Regions from separate parts of the Bradyrhizobium sp. 45 genome, predicted to be linked through region 2. Evidence: predicted binding sites of a transcription regulator. Region 2 holds the regulator's gene; each other region holds the start of a gene.
What was found. The regulator PhoB, encoded in region 2, activates phosphate uptake and scavenging genes when phosphate is short. The targets are predictions, from matches to a motif close to TGTCATNNANCTGTCAT.

Region 1 (4,108 bases), on a different contig from region 2:
TTGTGACAAATGGTAGCGGGCGGCGGCACGGGAGCGAAATCGCACGATTCCAGCGATTAACCACGTCCGCTCGTCTGGATTGCAGGTAAGGGCGACATTCAGCCGCGCGTGGACGGTTGCAGCGAATGTGTTAGTTTCCCACATATCGAATGGGTTCGGAGCCCCGATTGTTAGCCAAAATTTAGTCGGCAGACATCGGTATCCGAGATAGAATTTGACGAACCGGCGGCATGGCGACCCTCATGCCGGACCGGACCAACCAACGGGAATTCGACCATGTCGGACCTAGACCGCAATTACGCTTCTCCTTTCGGCAGGGCCGCCGGGCGTGTTGACGCCGCGACGGTCGATGCCGGCCTGCGCGCCTACATGCTGCGCATCTACAACTACATGAGCATCGGCCTGGCCATCACCGGCCTTGCCGCCCTCGGCGTCTACATGGCCGCCGTGACGGACGTTCCGACCCCGGAAGCCGTGCGGGTCGGCAAGCTGTTCCTGACGCCGTTCGGCTACGCGATGTTCGTCAGCCCCCTGAAGTGGCTGTTCATGCTCGCGCCGCTCGCCATGGTGTTCGTGATCTCGGCAGGCATCAACCGGCTCGCTCCTTCGACCGCCCAGATCCTGTTCTGGGTGTTCGCGGCACTGATGGGCGTCTCGCTGTCCTCGATCTTCCTGGTGTTCACGCACACCTCGATCGTCCGGGTGTTCTTCATCACCGCGGCGACTTTCGGCGCGCTCAGCCTCTACGGTTACACCACCAAGCGTGACATGAGCGGAATGGGTTCGTTCCTGTTCATGGGCCTGATCGGCATCGTCATCGCGAGCCTGGTGAACCTGTTCCTGGCGAGCTCGGTGCTGCAGTTCGTCGTGTCGGTGGTCGGCGTGCTGGTGTTCGCGGGCCTCACCGCCTGGGATACCCAGCGGCTGAAGAACGACTACATCTACGGTTACGCTTCGGCCGGCGGTGACATCGCAGAGCGTGCGGCCATCACCGGCGCGCTGTCGCTGTACCTGAACTTCATCAACTTGTTCACGCTGCTCCTGCAGCTCCTCGGCCAGCGCGACTAAGCGCCAGCCCAGAGTGGACGACAGCAACCCCCGGCCGAGAGGCCGGGGTTTTTGTTTGGGGCGAGCCTCTCAACACCCACCGTCATTGCGAGCGCAGCGAAGCAATCCAGAGTCCCTCCGCTGGTGCATTTCTGGATTGCTTCGTCGCAAGGGCTCCTCGCAAGGACGGAGTATGAGGAAGCACGGTTGCCTCTTCCAGCCGCCCCGGGAAGGCTCTAATCTTGCGGCATGTCCGCACCCGATATCAGGCCCACCACCGAGGCCGACCTCCCCGCCATCACGGCCATCTATCGGCAGGCTGTCCGCGAGGGCACCGCGACGTTCGAGCTGGAGCCGCCCGACCTTGCCGAGATGACGCGCCGCTACCGCACGCTGATCGACGGCGGCTACCCCTATTTCGTCGCCATCCTCGACGGGCGCGTCGCCGGCTACGCCTATGCCGGTGCCTACCGGCCCCGCCCGGCCTACCGCTTCACGGTCGAGAACTCGATCTATCTCGATCCATCCTTCCACCGCCGCGGCATCGGGGCGCTCCTGCTGGAGCGGCTGATCGTCGAATGCGAGGCACGCGGCTTCCGTCAGATGATCGCGGTAATTGGGGATTCCACCAATGCCGGCTCGATCGGCGTGCACACCAGGGCCGGCTTCAAAATGATCGGCACGCATCCCAGCGTCGGGCTGAAATTCGGCCGCTGGCTGGACACGGTAATGATGCAGCGGAGCCTCGGCGAGGGCGCCAAGAGCGTGCCGGGGAAGTAAGGCCCGTAGCCCGGGTGAGCGAAGCGATACCCGGGAACGCTGCAAGCAAAGACCCGGATGTCGCTACGCTCATCCGGGCTACTGGATCCCTGCTACACCACCGCCAATTTGCGATCGATCACCAGGAGCACGCGCTCCAGTTCGTGGCCGCGGCGCAGGATCAAGCCCGTCGCCGAGATCACGCTGTACATGCCCTGCTTGCGCGCGAGGCGCGGATCCTTCTCGATACGATAGATCGGCACTTCCGAGGCGCGGCGAAAGACCGAGAACACAGCGCGATCCCTGAGGAAGTCGATGGCATAGTCGCGCCACTCGCCTTCGGCAACCATCCGGCCGTAGAGATTGAGAATACGGTGCAGCTCGAGCCGGTTGAACGTCACGCGGCTCAGTTGCGCATTCGAAGCGGCGGGGCGCGCCGCCGCACGCTGTTCGCTCGGATCGGTATCCTCCGACAGACTCATAGGCCGCCTCCTGTCGCATCAGCATGACCGCGTCCGCGAAGACCGTCCCTCGACCGCGGATCATGACGGTTGCATGATTGCGCCAACTGTTCCCCACCGCAAGGGCCCTTGGAAGGACCTTGGAATCGGAGCCAATCCGCCCACACGCAGCGGTGGAACTCTGTCGCGGCAAACCGTCACGGGATCGTTAGCAGGAATCATAGTGTCGCCGCTTTTCCGCCAAGCGACTGCCGCCCTGCGTTGCGAAAAGACCTATGTGCGTTGACCCGGTCCTTTCGGTTCCGGATTCCTCAGCCCCCAGCCCCCCGGGGCCGTCAGGATCGGGTCTGTTCGCACGACAAGGAGGGCCAACGCGAGTTGGTCCTTTTTTGTTTGAGTCGAATTGTTTGGGTCGGGATGTTTCTGCCTCGACGGATATCTCAGCATCTCAGCAAAAACCCTTTCCCCTCATCCTGAGGAGCCGCGAAGCGGCGTCTCGAAGGATCGAGGCCGAGCTGCCTCAGCAGGGCCTGCATGGTTCGAGACGGCGCTGACGCGCCTCCTCACCATGAGGATTGAGAGTGTGCTTGAGTCGGACGATTCGAAGTGCGCGTCAGTGCAGCGACGTGTACGCCGCGCCCAGCATCGGGCCCGGTCTCTCCCGGCTGCCGTCCTGGACATAGACCACGGCACCGTCGACGCCGTCACGCGTGAGGTTCTCGATCGGCACCGTCCAGCTTTCCGGGCGGCCGGTCCAGTCGCCGACCTTCAGCAGGTTGCGCACCACGTTGTGATAGATCACTTGCTGTCCGCGATTTTCGCCGCGACTGATCGCGATCGGCACCGACCTCGCAATCGAGCAGATCCAGACCTCGCCGTGGGACGCCGTCGGCTCCTTGCTCGCGGCCACCGAGACGTTGATCTGCTTGCCCGCGAGCGACATCGTCACCGGCACGCTCATCACACCAGTGCCCGTCTCGGTTTTGCCGATGGCGCTTTCGATGCCGGTGCGGTCGCTGCCGACGACATGCGTGGAGCCGTTGACCACGACCTGCGGCGTGTAGACTTCGCGGTCGCCGCGCATGCGCGAATACGCACGCTGCCGTGCAGAGAAGCGCGAATCGGCCAATGTGTCCTTCCAGCCGAGATAGTCCCAATAGTCGATCGGCATGCTCAGCGCGATGATCGAGGGATCGCGGGCGAGGTCGCCGATGATCTTGTCGGCCGGCGGGCAGGAGGAGCAGCCCTGCGAGGTAAACAACTCGACAACGGCGCGGGGATCAGCCTCGGCAGGGCGGATGACGGCGACGATTGCACAGAGACCAAGAGCTCCCGACCAGAGGGCACCGGACCAGCGTGAAACCAGATGAGAAGCCGTCATTGTTGTCATGTCGAACGCCGCACACCATTGCTCGTGAGAGGGAAATCTTACCGCCGGATGGTCACCGTAATCTTACGGGCCTCACACATTTGTTGTCCGTCCAAGAACCGTACAAGGGGAGGTTCTGTGCCGGGCGGGCCCATCTGAAGCCTGCCGCAAACGCGTGAAGGCGGCCTTGTGATAGGCCGCCTTCGTGTAACCTACTACTCACTTCGCAGTGAGCCACCGTTCACAAATCCGCGCTTACGCCGCGAGCTTGCGTAGCACGTAGTGCAGGATGCCGCCGTTGCGGTAGTATTCGAGTTCGTCCAGCGTATCGATGCGGCAGAGCAGCGAAACGCGCTGCAGCGAACCGTCGCCGGAGACGATCTCCGCGGTCAGCTTCTGGCGCGGCTTGAGGTCGCCAACGAGGCCGCGCAGCGTGACCTTCTCGTCGCCCTTCAGACCGAGCGACGACCAG
Region 2 (4,108 bases):
GCTGCTGTTCACCGCGCTATCGAACCAGTTCTTCAGCCTCGGCCTGAACAAGACGATGGCGAACCTGCCTGTGACCATCAACAACTTCGTGCAGAGCCCCTATGCCTATTGGAAGCAGTTGGCCTGGAGCGGGGCGCTGCTCATCACCCTGACCGTTCTTGCCCTTAATATTTTCGCGCGCATCCTTGGCGCCGAGAGGACCGCAAAATGAGTGATCTTTCCGTGTCGATGAGCGCGTCCGGTGGACTGCCGCACGCGGCGGTGCTGCCCGAGGCGCCCCCCAAGGTGACCGTGCGTAACCTGGACTTCTATTACGGCGAGCACCATGCGCTGAAGAACATCAACCTGACGCTCGGCGCCAACCGCGTTACGGCGTTCATCGGTCCGTCGGGCTGCGGCAAGTCGACCCTGCTGCGCATCTTCAACCGGATGTACGACCTCTATCCCGGCCAGCGCGCCACCGGTCAGCTCATGCTCGATCAGACCAACATTCTCGACCCCAGGCTGGACCTCAATTTGCTGCGCGCCCGCGTCGGCATGGTGTTCCAGAAGCCGACGCCGTTCCCGATGACGATCTACGAGAACATCGCGTTCGGCATCCGTCTCTATGAGAAGATCTCGAAGTCCGAGATGGACGGCCGCGTCGAGAAGGCGCTGCGCGGCGGCGCGCTGTGGAACGAGGTCAAGGACAAGCTCAACGCCTCCGGCCTGTCGCTCTCCGGCGGCCAGCAGCAGCGCCTCTGCATCGCCCGCACCGTCGCGGTGCGGCCCGAGGTGATCCTGTTCGACGAACCCTGTTCGGCGCTCGACCCGATCTCGACCGCCAAGGTCGAGGAGCTGATCCAGGAGCTGTCCGAGGATTACACGATCGCTATCGTCACCCACAACATGCAACAGGCGGCGCGCGTCTCCGACAAGACCGCCTTCATGTATCTCGGCGAGCTGATAGAGTTCGACGACACCAGCAAGATCTTCACGTCGCCGTCAGATCGGCGCACGCAGGATTACATCACCGGCCGGTTCGGCTAGGAGACGCGACATGGGTTCTGAACATACCGCAAAGGCTTTCGACACCGACCTCCAGGAACTCACTCGCCTGGTCGCCGAGATGGGCGGCATCGCCGAGCGCATGATCGTCGAGTCCGTCGACGCGCTGATCCGCCGCGACGTCCCGCTCGGCCAGCGCGTCGTCGCCATCGACACCGAGCTCGACGCGCTGCAGAAGCGCATCGAGGAGCGTGCGGTGCTCACCATCGCCCGCCGCCAGCCGATGGCGGTCGATCTGCGCGAGATCGTCGGCGCCATGCGCGTCGCGACCGATCTCGAGCGCATCGGCGACCTCGCCAAGAACATGGGCAAGCGCGTCGCGGCGCTGGAGACGGACTTCCATCCGCTCAAGCTGTTCCGCGGCCTCGAGCACATGACCGACCTCGTGCAGCAGCAGGTCAAGTCGGTGCTGGACGCCTATGCCGCGCATGATTTGCCGGCGGCGATGGCGGTGTGGAAGGGCGACGAGGAAGTCGACGCCATCTGCACCTCGCTGTTCCGCGAACTCCTCACCTACATGATGGAGGATCCGCGCAATATCTCGTTCTGCATCCATCTGATGTTCTGCGCCAAGAACATCGAGCGGATCGGCGACCACGCCACCAATATCGCCGAGACCGTGTTCTACATGATCGAGGGCCAGGCGATCACCGACAAGCGGCCGAAGGGCGACATGACGACCTTTGCCAACACGGTACCGAACACCTGAAGACTTAAGGAGCGACGACCCGATGGGCGCACGCATTATGGTGGTTGAGGACGAGGAAGCCCTGACCGAGCTTCTCCGCTACAACCTCGAAGGCGACGGCTATGACGTCGAGACGGTGATGCGCGGCGACGACGCCGACACCCGCCTCAAGGAGCACATCCCCGATCTGATCGTGCTCGACTGGATGCTGCCGGGCCTGTCAGGCATCGAATTGTGCCGGCGGCTTCGCACCCGTCCCGAGACCAAGCAGCTCCCGATCATCATGCTCACCGCGCGCGGCGAGGAGAGCGAGCGGGTGCGGGGTCTTGCGACCGGCGCCGACGATTACATCGTCAAGCCGTTCTCGGTGCCGGAGCTGCTGGCGCGCGTGAAAGGCCTGCTGCGGCGCGCGAGCCCGGAGCGCCTCGCCACCGTCCTTGCTTTTGGCGACATCGAGCTCGACCGTGACAAGCGCCGCGTGGCGCGCTCGGGCCGGCCGATCGATCTCGGTCCGACCGAATATCGCCTGCTGGAGTTCTTCCTGGAGCATCCGGGACGGGTGTTCTCGCGCGAGCAGCTGCTCGACAGCGTCTGGGGCCGCGACATCTATATCGACGAGCGCACCGTCGACGTGCATATCGGCCGCCTGCGCAAGCTGCTCAATCTCGGCCGCGAGCAGGACCCGATCCGCACCGTCCGCGGCGCCGGCTACGCGCTGGATGATCGCTTCGCGAAGGCGGAGCAGGTGTAGGGTTGCAGGCTTGTTTGTTGGCGAGCTGTCCCTGCATTCTCAGCCGTCGTCCCGGACAAGCGAGCGAAGCGAGCGCTGATCCGGGACCCATAACCACCGAACGTGGTTTGGCGAAGACTCGGAGTGACCCCTTCCGCACGATTATTGCGTGCTCGGAGTATGGGTCCCGGCCCCCCGTGCGCAATTGCGCACTAGGCCGGGACGACACTGAAATTGTTGAACTGTCTTCGCGTGACGACTAACGGGGACCCGGCTTTACCGGTGCGCGGCGCCGATCCGACGCGGGCTGGTACGCAACGCGCGAGTGCTGGGCGCAATAGGGCAGTCCGGACAGCGCCCTTCCACCGCAGAAGAAGAAGTCCGGGCTCGAGGGATCGCCGACCGGCCAGTGGCAGGTCGCCTCGTTCAATTCCAGCAGCGACAGCCGCTGGCTCATCGGCACCACGTTGTCGTAGGTGACCGGATCCGGCTCAGCCTCGACCTCGAAGGCCTGCGCCAGCGCGGTGTTGCCGCGCGAGATCGGGCGGCTCACCCGCATCATGTGCTGCGCGGGGCGCGCCTTGCGCGGCCGCGGCGCTGCCGATGATGGGCTCTTGGCGCGGCCCGAAAGGCCGAGCCTGTGCACTTTGCCGATCACGGCATTGCGGGTCACATTGCCGAGCTCCGCCGCGATCTGGCTGGCCGAAAGTCCGGCCTCCCAGAGCTTTTTCAGCTGCTCGACGCGATCATCGGACCAGGTCAAAACCGTCATTGCACCCTTTCCCTCGCTGCGCGCCAGCCATCCTGGGGCCTCGCAGCGAATGCCTAAGCCTTCAAAAACCCGTGCCGCCAGAATCCCTTAAGGCTCGCCGGGCGCGTCTTGAACGCCCGAACGTTTACGCCGGTACATAAGGACTTAAAGATCAGAACCACTGCACGAGATGTCGTATCTGACAATCCAAACGCTACAATATGGCGTGACTCCCGCGCAAGAGTCCGCCGACTCGCTTCCACATGTTCCGTGGCCAAATCCCGCAAAATCGGCACCGCAAGACTACGGATTCAGCGTTTCGCGAGGCTTTCCGGGCGGCATTGACACCCGTTTCACCAGGCCTAAGATAGTCGCACGTGCCGCCCTCAAGAGGCGGCACGTTTCGTTTTCCGGGCCGGTCGATGGTGCGTTGCGCAATGCACGCTCACTCCGTCCGCAACATTCAAGTGACCATCATGACTAACAGCGCAGCGCCGCATTTGCTCCCCGTTTTCGCCAGGTCCGACCTTGGTTTCGAGCGTGGCGAAGGCTGCTGGCTGATCGCGACCAATGGCGAGCGCTATCTCGATTTCACCTCCGGGGTGGCGGTGAATGCGCTCGGCCATGCCCATCCGGCGCTGGTCGCGGCGTTGCAGGAGCAGGCCACCAAGCTCTGGCACATGTCGAATCTGTTCCAGAGCCCGGACGGCGAAAAGCTCGCCGCGCGCCTGTGCAATGAAAGTTTCGCGGATTTCGTGTTCTTCTGCAATTCCGGCGCCGAAGCGCTGGAATGCGTGATCAAGGTCGTGCGCCGTTATCACGCCGCAAAGGGTCATCCCGACCGCTATCGCATGATCACCTTCGAAGGCGCCTTCCATGGCCGCACGCTGGC
Region 3 (4,108 bases), 380 kb from region 2:
CAGCAGCGCAAAGGACAGCGACGAGACGGCGATGGCGAACGAGAACAAGAAGGTCCGGACGATCGCCTCGAAATAGGCTGCGTCCTTGAACAGCTCGACGTAATTCTCGAACCAGACAAAGGTGGTCGACAGACCGAACGCATCCTGGAGCAGGAAGGACTGGATCACCGCCTGCAGGGCCGGCCAATAGAAGAAAATCAGGACGATCGCGAGCTGCGGCGCAACCAGCGCGTACGGTAACAGTCTTGACTGGAAGATGGCTTGCTTTTGCATGATGCCAGCAGAGCGGCAGGCCGGGTCGCGGCCTGCCGCTCATTGCCTCACTTGACGGCGGTCTTTTCGAACTGCCGCAGCATCGTGTTGCCGCGCTCGACGGCGGCATCGAGCGCCTGCTTGGCGCTCTTCTTGCCGGCCAGCGCTTGCTCAATCTCTTCCGACCAGACGTCACGCAGCTGCACCATGTTGCCGAGGCGCAGACCGCGCGAATTCTCGGTCGGCTCCTTGTTGGTCAGCTCGAGCAGCGGGGTCTCGAGATAGGGCTGATCCTTGTAGAAGCCTTCTTCCTTCGCCTTGGCGTAGGCCGCCTTGGTGATCGGCAGGTAGCCGGAGGCCTTGTGGATGTAGACCTGGCGATCGGTGTCGGAGAGGAAGGTCAGGAATTTCGCGACGCCCTTGTATTCCTCGGCCGACTTGCCGCCCATCACCCACAGCGAAGCGCCGCCGATGATCGAGTTCTGCGGTGCGCCCTTGACGTCGGGATAATACGGCATCGGCACGGCGGTGAAGTTGAACTTGGCCTGCGCCTTGACGTTGCCGAAGAAGGCCGACGAGGTCAGGTAGATCGGGCACTCGCCCGAAGTGAAGCGGCCTTCGCCGGTGTTGGTGCGGCCGGCGTAGTCATAGGTCTTGGTCTTCTGCAGCTCGACCAGGGTTTCGAGATGCTTGACCTGAAGCGGTCCGTTGAACTCGAGCACGGTGTCGAAGCCGTCGAGGCCGTTGGCCTTGCTGGCGAGCGGCACGTTGTGCCACGCCGAGAGCTGCTCGAGATTGACCCAGGTGATCCAGGAGCCCGAGAAGCCGCAGGTGTCATGACCGGCAGCCTTCAGCTTCTTGGCGGCCTCGAACGTTTCGGGCCAGGTCTTCGGGATCTCTACGTTCGCCTTCTTCAGCTCGTCGAGGTTCACCCACATCACGGTCGAGGACGAGTTGAAAGGGAAGGACAGCATCTCGCCCTTCGACGTCGAATAATAACCGGTGATGGCGGGCAGGTAGATCTTGGGGTCGAACTTCTCGCCGGCGTCGGCCATCAGCTTGTAGACGGGCTTCACGGCGCCGGTCGCGGCCATCATGGTCGCGGTGCCGACTTCGAACACCTGCATGATGTGCGGGGCGTTGCCGGCGCGGAACGCCGCGATGCCGGCGTTCATCGTATCGGGATAGTTGCCCTTGTAGGTCGGGATCACCTTGTAGTCGCTCTGCGACGCGTTGAAGTCGGTGGCGAGCTTGACGATGACGTCGTTGTTGGCGCCGGTCATCGCGTGCCACCACTGGATTTCGGTCACGGCCAAGGCCGGCGAGGCCGATAGTCCAACCGTGAGTGCAATAGCGGCAGCCGCTCCAAAATGTCGAAGAGCCATCAAGTAAACCTCCCTTGGGCCGTCAAAAATGATCGCTTGCGCTAGCAGCGCCATATGACGTTCACATGACTGTGTAAGCGGCCGAAACGAAAGCGGCAAGCGCTGGAAAAGGGAAGCCGTCAAATAGGCGAATGCCGCGCGCGCAGCGTCCTCCGTTCGCGGTGCACAGAGCGCCCGCACCGCACTGCGGCATTGCCGTGGGATGTGGAAGGCGAGGGCGCTAGCGCTTGCGCTCGGGGCCGCAGACAGTGCCCTGCTCGACCATCGCGTCGATCTCGGACCTGGAGTAGCCGAATTCGCCCAGGACCTCGGCGGCGTGCTCGCTGAATTTCGGCGGCAGGCGCCGCAGGCTCGGCTTGCTGCGGTCGAGCCGGATCGGCGACGCCACGCCCTTGTACCAATCCTTCTCGATAATATCGCCGCGCGCGATCGTGTGCGGGTTGGTCAATGCCTGGTCGATCTTCTGCACGGGGCCGGCGGGCAGGCCCGCGGCGAGCAGGCGATTGCACAGCGGCTCGGCCTCGTGCTGGCTGAACACGGCGGCAAGCTCGGCCCGCAGCGCCTCGCGATTGCCGATGCGATCCTTGTTGCGCGCAAAGCGCGGATCGGTGCCGAGCTCGGGCTTGCCGATCTCCTTGGCGAGCTTGCGGAAGGTGCCGTCATTGCCGACGCCGATGAAGATGTCGTCGGTCTTGGTCGGGAAGATCGCATAGGGCACGAGGTTGGGATGCTCGTTGCCGGTGAGCGACGGCGGCTTGCCATGCATGAAATAATTCGCGGTGTGCGGATGCATGATGGCGAGACCGGTCTCGTACAGCGTGGTCTCCAGGAACTGGCCCTGGCCCGAGCGCTGCCGCTCCGACAGCGCCATCAAGATGCCGATCGCCGCATAGAGGCCGGTGCCGATGTCGACCAGCGGCACGCCGATCCGCATCGGTCCGCTCTCGGGCGAGCCGGTCGCCGCGATCATGCCGGTCATGGCCTGGATGATGGCGTCATAGCCGGGATTGCCGCCGCGCGGGCCGTCGGCGCCGAAGCCGCAGATCCGGCAATGCACGAGGCGCGGAAATTTCTCGCGTAACACCTCGTTGCCGATGCCCCATTTCTCCAGCGTGCCCGGCTTGAAGTTCTCGATCAGGACGTCGGCGCTCTCCAGCATCTTGAGCAGCACGGTCCGGCCGCCCTCGGAGGCGAGGTCGAGGCCGATCGAGCGCTTGTTGCGGTTGATGCCGATGAAATAGGCCGCGTCTTCCTCGTGGAAGGGAGGGCCCCAGTCGCGTACCTCGTCGCCTGCGGGCGGCTCGACCTTGATCACGTCGGCGCCATGGTCGGCGAGGATCTGGGTGCAATAGGGGCCGCCGAGCACGCGCGTCAGATCGATGACGCGCAGGCCGCTCATTGCACCCATGGCAGCTCCAGAACTGGCGGCTTCAGTCATGCCTTCGCGTCCCCTGTGTCGGTATTGATCACAGGCCTAACGAGGTTCGTCCGAGCCGGCAATGGCTTCGCGCGTAGGGCGTCATGCAGGCCGCTCGCCGCAATCCCGCGGGATGGCAAATCAAGGGAGGCGGCCGGCCCGAGGGGTATCTCGGGCCAGCCGCTTCAGCTAACCGATCAGACGACCGTCAGACGGACGTCGACATTGCCGCGCGTCGCGTTGGAATACGGGCACACCTGGTGCGCCTTCTCGACCAGCGCCTCGGCTTCCGCGCGGGCGAGGCCCGGCAGCGAGACGGCAAGGTCGATGTCGAGACCGAAGCCGCCGGCCGCGCGCGGGCCGATGCCGACGGTCGAGGTCACGGAGGCGTCGGCCGGAACCTTGGGGCCGCCCTGCGAGGACACGAACTTCATCGCGCCGATGAAGCAGGCGGCATAGCCCGCAGCAAACAGCTGCTCGGGATTGTTGCCGGCGCCGCCTCCGCCGCCGAGCTCCTTCGGCGTGGTGAGCTTGACGTCGAGCGCGCCGTCGAGGGTCGCGGCATGGCCGTCGCGGCCGCCGGTGGCCTTTGCGCTGGTCTTGTAGAGGACGTTCACTGACATTTTTGTCTCCCTGTGTTTTCGGGGTGGGGGCGCCATCTTTATCGCAGGCAATTAGATTGCGCGCAATTGAAATTATAGCGTCTCACATTTAATTGTTCGCAATTGAATGTAGCGACGGCCGGCCCCAGAATGGAGCAAGTCCTGTGAGATTCTCGATGCCCCGGAAACATTCGGCAGCGGACGCGCCGCTGCGCCTCGACAACCAGATCTGCTTCGCGGTCTATTCCGCCGCGCATGCGTTCAACCGCGTCTACAAGCCGCTGCTGGACCGGCTCGGCCTGACCTATCCGCAATATCTGGTGATGCTGGTGCTGTGGGAGCGCGACGACGTGCCGGTCAAGAGCATCGGCGAAAAGCTGCACCTGGATTCGGGCACGCTGACACCGCTGCTCAAGCGGCTCGAGGCGGCCCACCTCGTCAAGCGCACGCGC
Region 4 (4,108 bases), on a different contig from region 2:
GGCCGTCCTGGAGGCGATGGAACGCAGCCTTGTCCTTGGCCGGCGCGTCGAAGAACGCCTTGGCGATGGCGGCCTTGGCCTCTTCCGGCAGGTCAGAATTGTAGGCATAGGGGCCGTTGATGATCGGCGCCGACTTGTGGATGATGCGGAAATCATCCTTCTTCATCGCCGAGCCATCGGCATTCTTCAGCATGCCCTTGGTCAGCATCTGCGCTAATGTCGAGTCGTTGTCGCTGGTCCACTGGTTGGCCGCGACGTCGACCGTGCCCTGCGCCAGCGCCAGGATCGCGTTCTCGTGGCTTCCGGTGAAGACGACCTTGCTGAAATAGGTGTCGGCGTCCGCGATGCCCATCTTGTCGAGCTCGAAGCGCGGCACGTTGTTGCCGGAGGTCGAGTTCGGGTCGACCAGGCCGAGGTTCTTGCCCTTGAGCTGGTCGATGCTCTTGTAGGCGCTGCTCGCCTTGACGAAGAACACCGAGTAATAACCGGTGGAGCCGTCGGAGTTGATGTCGTTGGCGAAGGCGTCGGTCTTGACGCCGGTCAGGCGGGCGCGGGCGAACGAGGCCGAGCCGTAGCTCGCGATGTGAATGTTGCCGGCACGCTGGCCTTCGATTACGGCAGCGTAGTCGTTGGCGATGCGCAGCGTGACTTTCACGCCCAATTCCCTGGAGAGATAGCTCATGAACGGCGCCCAGCGCTCGGTCACGCCCGAGGCGTTTTCCGCCGGAATGACCGCGAAGGTCAGCTCGGGATATTTGGCTTTCCAGTCTTCGGCGGAGGCCGAAGTCGTCAACGCGAGCGCGGCGGCGCCGGCGAGAATCAATCTGCGAGTAATCATGATAGCCTCTTCATTGGTTGAGGTCGGTTGACGCAAAATTGGTAAGTCCTGATGCGGCGCAGCTCAGGCGGCGGCCGCCGTTCCAAGCGCCGGAATGCCCTGTCGCACCGGTGCAGGCGTGCCGCCCATGACTTCGGCGGCTTCGAGATCGTAGAGCTCGCGCGCCACGTGGTCGGTCAGCTCGGCCGGCGCGCCGTCGAACACCACGCGGCCCTGCGCCATGCCAATCAGGCGGTCGCAATAGCTGCGCGCCAGGTCGAGCGAATGCAGATTGCAGAGCACCGTGATGCCGAAGTGCTTGTTGATGCGCAGCAGCGCATCCATGACGATCTTGGTGTTGCGCGGATCGAGCGAGGCGATCGGCTCGTCGGCGAGGATGATGTCGGGCTGCTGCACCAGCGCGCGGGCAATCGCGACGCGCTGCTGCTGGCCGCCGGAGAGCTGATCGGCGCGCTGGGCCGCGAGCGGGGCAATGTCGAACTGTTCGAGCGCGGACATCGCCAGCGCCCTGTCCTGCTCGGGCCAGGTCTGCGACAGCGAGCGCCAGGCCGGCATCGTCGCAAGCCGTCCCATCAGGACGTTGGTGAGCACATCGAGCCGGCCCACCAGATTGAACTGCTGAAAGATCATCGCCGAGCGCGCCCGCCACTGCCGCAGCTCCTTGCCGCGCAGCGCCGTGACGTCGAGGCCGTCGAACAGGATGCGGCCCTGTGCAGGGGTCGCGAGACGGTTGATGGTGCGCAGCAGGGTCGACTTGCCGGCGCCGGAGCGTCCGATCACGCCGACGAAGCCGCCGGGAGAGACTTGAAACGAGGCGTCGTCCACCGCGGCTTTCACGCCGAAGCGACACGTCAGACCTTCAACCACCAGCATGCAGGGCTCCAGAGTAGCTGGGACCCACCGCTAACGCCGGCGCTTGACACTTGTGTGACACGGACGTTGCGGTGCGGCGATCCTACACACCTCATCTCCTGTTCATCCCCTGTCATGGCGTCGTCATGACATTGTCATCAAGCCGCTCGAAGAGAAACGCCCGCCCTCTCGTTCGGATTCAACATGGCCGCCAAAGCTCTTTCGGTCCAGCCGACTGTCGATCCCTCCGCGAAGCTGCACGACGCCAGGCTTGGGGCCTACACCGAGGTCGGCGCGCGCACGATGCTGCACGAGGTGACGATGGGGGATTACTCCTATATCGTGAACGACGCCCAGATCACCTACACCACCATCGGAAAATTCTGCTCGATCGCGGCGATGACACGGATCAATCCGGGCAATCACCCGATGCAACGCGCCACGCAGGCGCACTTCACCTATCGTTCGAGCGCCTATTTCGAAGGCGAGAGCGACGACACGGAATTCTTCGACTGGCGGCGCCAGCATCACGTCCATATCGGCCATGACGTCTGGATCGGCCATGGCGCGATCGTTCTGCCGGGCCGCAACATCGGCACCGGCGCGGTGATCGCGGCCGGCGCCATCGTCACCAAGGACGTTCCGGCCTACACCATCGTCGCCGGCAATCCGGCGCGCATCGTGCGCCGGCGGTTCTCGGAAGAGGTTGCGGGGCGGCTTGCGAGGCTCGCTTGGTGGGACTGGGATCACGACAAGTTGCGTGAAGCCCTGCCCAATTTCCGCAAGCTCGGGATTGAGGATTTCCTCACGGCATACGAAGCAGGGGCACCCTCTTCTGCCAGCAAACGAAGCGCGGTCGCGTGACAGACATATTCCTCGAGGGCGGGCGGGCCCTGATCGGCTCCGAGTTCGCCGAAACGTCGCTTCTCGTGTCCGGAACGGACATCGCAGAGATCAATGCCTCGCGCAGCCGGGCGCGGCTGGCGATCAAGGCGCGCGATCTGCTGGTCCTGCCGGGCATCGTCGATCTGCATGGCGATGCCTTCGAGCGACAGATGATGCCGCGCGCCGGGGTCGATTTCCCGATCGACGTCGCGCTCGCCGACAGCGACCGCCAGGCGATCAGCAACGGCATCACCACGGTTTTTCACGCCACGACCTGTTCGTGGGAGCCGGGCCTGCGCAGCGCCGGCAATGCGCGCAGCCTGATGGAGGCGATCGAACGGCAGCGCCCGCAATTCGCCGCCGACACCCGCTTTCACCTGCGCCACGAGACCTACAATCTCGACGCCGAAACCGAGATCAGCCAATGGCTCACTGAGGGCCGCGTCGACCTGTTCGCCTTCAACGACCACATGGACGGCACGGTTGGGGACATGGCCAAGCCGCGCAAGCGCAATCGCATGGTGGAGCGCACCGGCCTGTCGAGCGAGGAATTCGACCGGCTGGTCGGACACATAATGTCCCGCGCCGCGGATGTGCCGGCTTCCGTGTCACGGCTGGCCGCGACGGCCCGCGCCGCCGACGTGCGGATGCTCTCGCACGATGATGCGACGCCGGCGATGCGCGAAGGCTTTCGCGCCATGGGCGTGGCGATTGCGGAGTTTCCGATCAACGAGGAGACAGCGCGGGCGGCAGCAAGCCACGGTGACGCCATCGTCTACGGCGCGCCGAACGTCGTGCGCGGAGGCAGCCACACGGGCTGGACCAGGGCATCCGACATGATCGCCAAAGGGCTCTGCTCGGTTCTGGCCTCGGACTACTACTATCCCGCGCAGCTGCTCGCTGCGTTCCGGCTCGCCGCCGATGGCGTGCTGCCGCTGACCGAGGCCTGGAATCTGGTCTCCGCCGCGCCCGCGCGCGCGACCGGTCTTGCAGATCGCGGCGTGCTCGCGGAAGGCCGGCGCGCGGACATTCTGCTGGTCGACGACAGCATGCCGCTGCGGCCGCGGCTGATCGCCGTGATATCAGGCGGCAAGCTCGTGCATCTCACCGAGGCGACGCGGTTGCTTGGCATGCCAGCTACCCCGCGCCAAGCTGTCGCCGCGGCATAAACCCGCTATGCTCGGACGATGACGAGTTTCCCCCGCTACGCGATCTATTTTGCCGCAGGCAGCGACAGCGCGCTCACCCGCTTCGGCGAGGAGTTGCTCGGCTACGATGCCTATACCGGCAACGAGCTGCCGTTTCCCGCCGACGCATCGCGTCTCGCGCCGGACTGGCGTGATGTCACCGCCGATCCCCGCAAATACGGCTTTCACGCCACGCTGAAGGCGCCGATGGCGCTGGCGTCCGACAGGCGCGAGGTCGAGCTTGTTGCGGCCTGCGCGACATTCGCCGGCAGGGCACGCGCAATTCCGGTGATCCGCCCGGTCGTCGATTCCATCAGCGGCTTCATCGCCGTCATTCCCGGGGAGC

Region 1: IVB42_RS19605 (DUF2794 domain-containing protein) is a predicted target of PhoB. The motif match lies at 2,351-2,367, and genes of this name have one in related genera.
Region 3: ugpB (sn-glycerol-3-phosphate ABC transporter substrate-binding protein UgpB) is a predicted target of PhoB. The motif match lies at 1,692-1,708, and genes of this name have one in related genera.
Region 4: phnC (phosphonate ABC transporter ATP-binding protein) is a predicted target of PhoB. The motif match lies at 1,833-1,849, and genes of this name have one in related genera.

The regions. Positions count from the first base shown of each region.
Region 1 is NZ_JADPIX010000110.1:148,328-152,435, forward strand. It holds gene IVB42_RS19590 (FtsX-like permease family protein) at 1-6, shown strand, start outside; gene IVB42_RS19595 (Bax inhibitor-1/YccA family protein) at 277-1,068, shown strand; gene IVB42_RS19600 (GNAT family N-acetyltransferase) at 1,297-1,827, shown strand; gene IVB42_RS19605 (DUF2794 domain-containing protein) at 1,920-2,288, opposite strand; gene IVB42_RS19610 (DUF1223 domain-containing protein) at 2,881-3,657, opposite strand; gene acnA (aconitate hydratase AcnA) at 3,892-4,108, opposite strand, start outside.
Region 2 is NZ_JADPIX010000049.1:55,548-59,655, reverse strand. It holds gene pstA (phosphate ABC transporter permease PstA) at 1-211, shown strand, start outside; gene pstB (phosphate ABC transporter ATP-binding protein PstB) at 208-1,029, shown strand; gene phoU (phosphate signaling complex protein PhoU) at 1,040-1,756, shown strand; gene phoB (phosphate regulon transcriptional regulator PhoB) at 1,779-2,486, shown strand; gene IVB42_RS06780 (GcrA family cell cycle regulator) at 2,725-3,237, opposite strand; gene IVB42_RS06775 (aspartate aminotransferase family protein) at 3,693-4,108, shown strand, end outside.
Region 3 is NZ_JADPIX010000049.1:439,571-443,678, reverse strand. It holds gene ugpA (sn-glycerol-3-phosphate ABC transporter permease UgpA) at 1-273, opposite strand, end outside; gene ugpB (sn-glycerol-3-phosphate ABC transporter substrate-binding protein UgpB) at 321-1,637, opposite strand; gene IVB42_RS08470 (CaiB/BaiF CoA-transferase family protein) at 1,858-3,075, opposite strand; gene IVB42_RS08465 (organic hydroperoxide resistance protein) at 3,252-3,677, opposite strand; gene IVB42_RS08460 (MarR family transcriptional regulator) at 3,833-4,108, shown strand, end outside.
Region 4 is NZ_JADPIX010000122.1:226,272-230,379, reverse strand. It holds gene phnD (phosphonate ABC transporter substrate-binding protein) at 1-838, opposite strand, end outside; gene phnC (phosphonate ABC transporter ATP-binding protein) at 902-1,711, opposite strand; gene IVB42_RS21320 (chloramphenicol acetyltransferase) at 1,895-2,554, shown strand; gene IVB42_RS21315 (alpha-D-ribose 1-methylphosphonate 5-triphosphate diphosphatase) at 2,551-3,744, shown strand; gene IVB42_RS21310 (DUF1045 domain-containing protein) at 3,763-4,108, shown strand, end outside.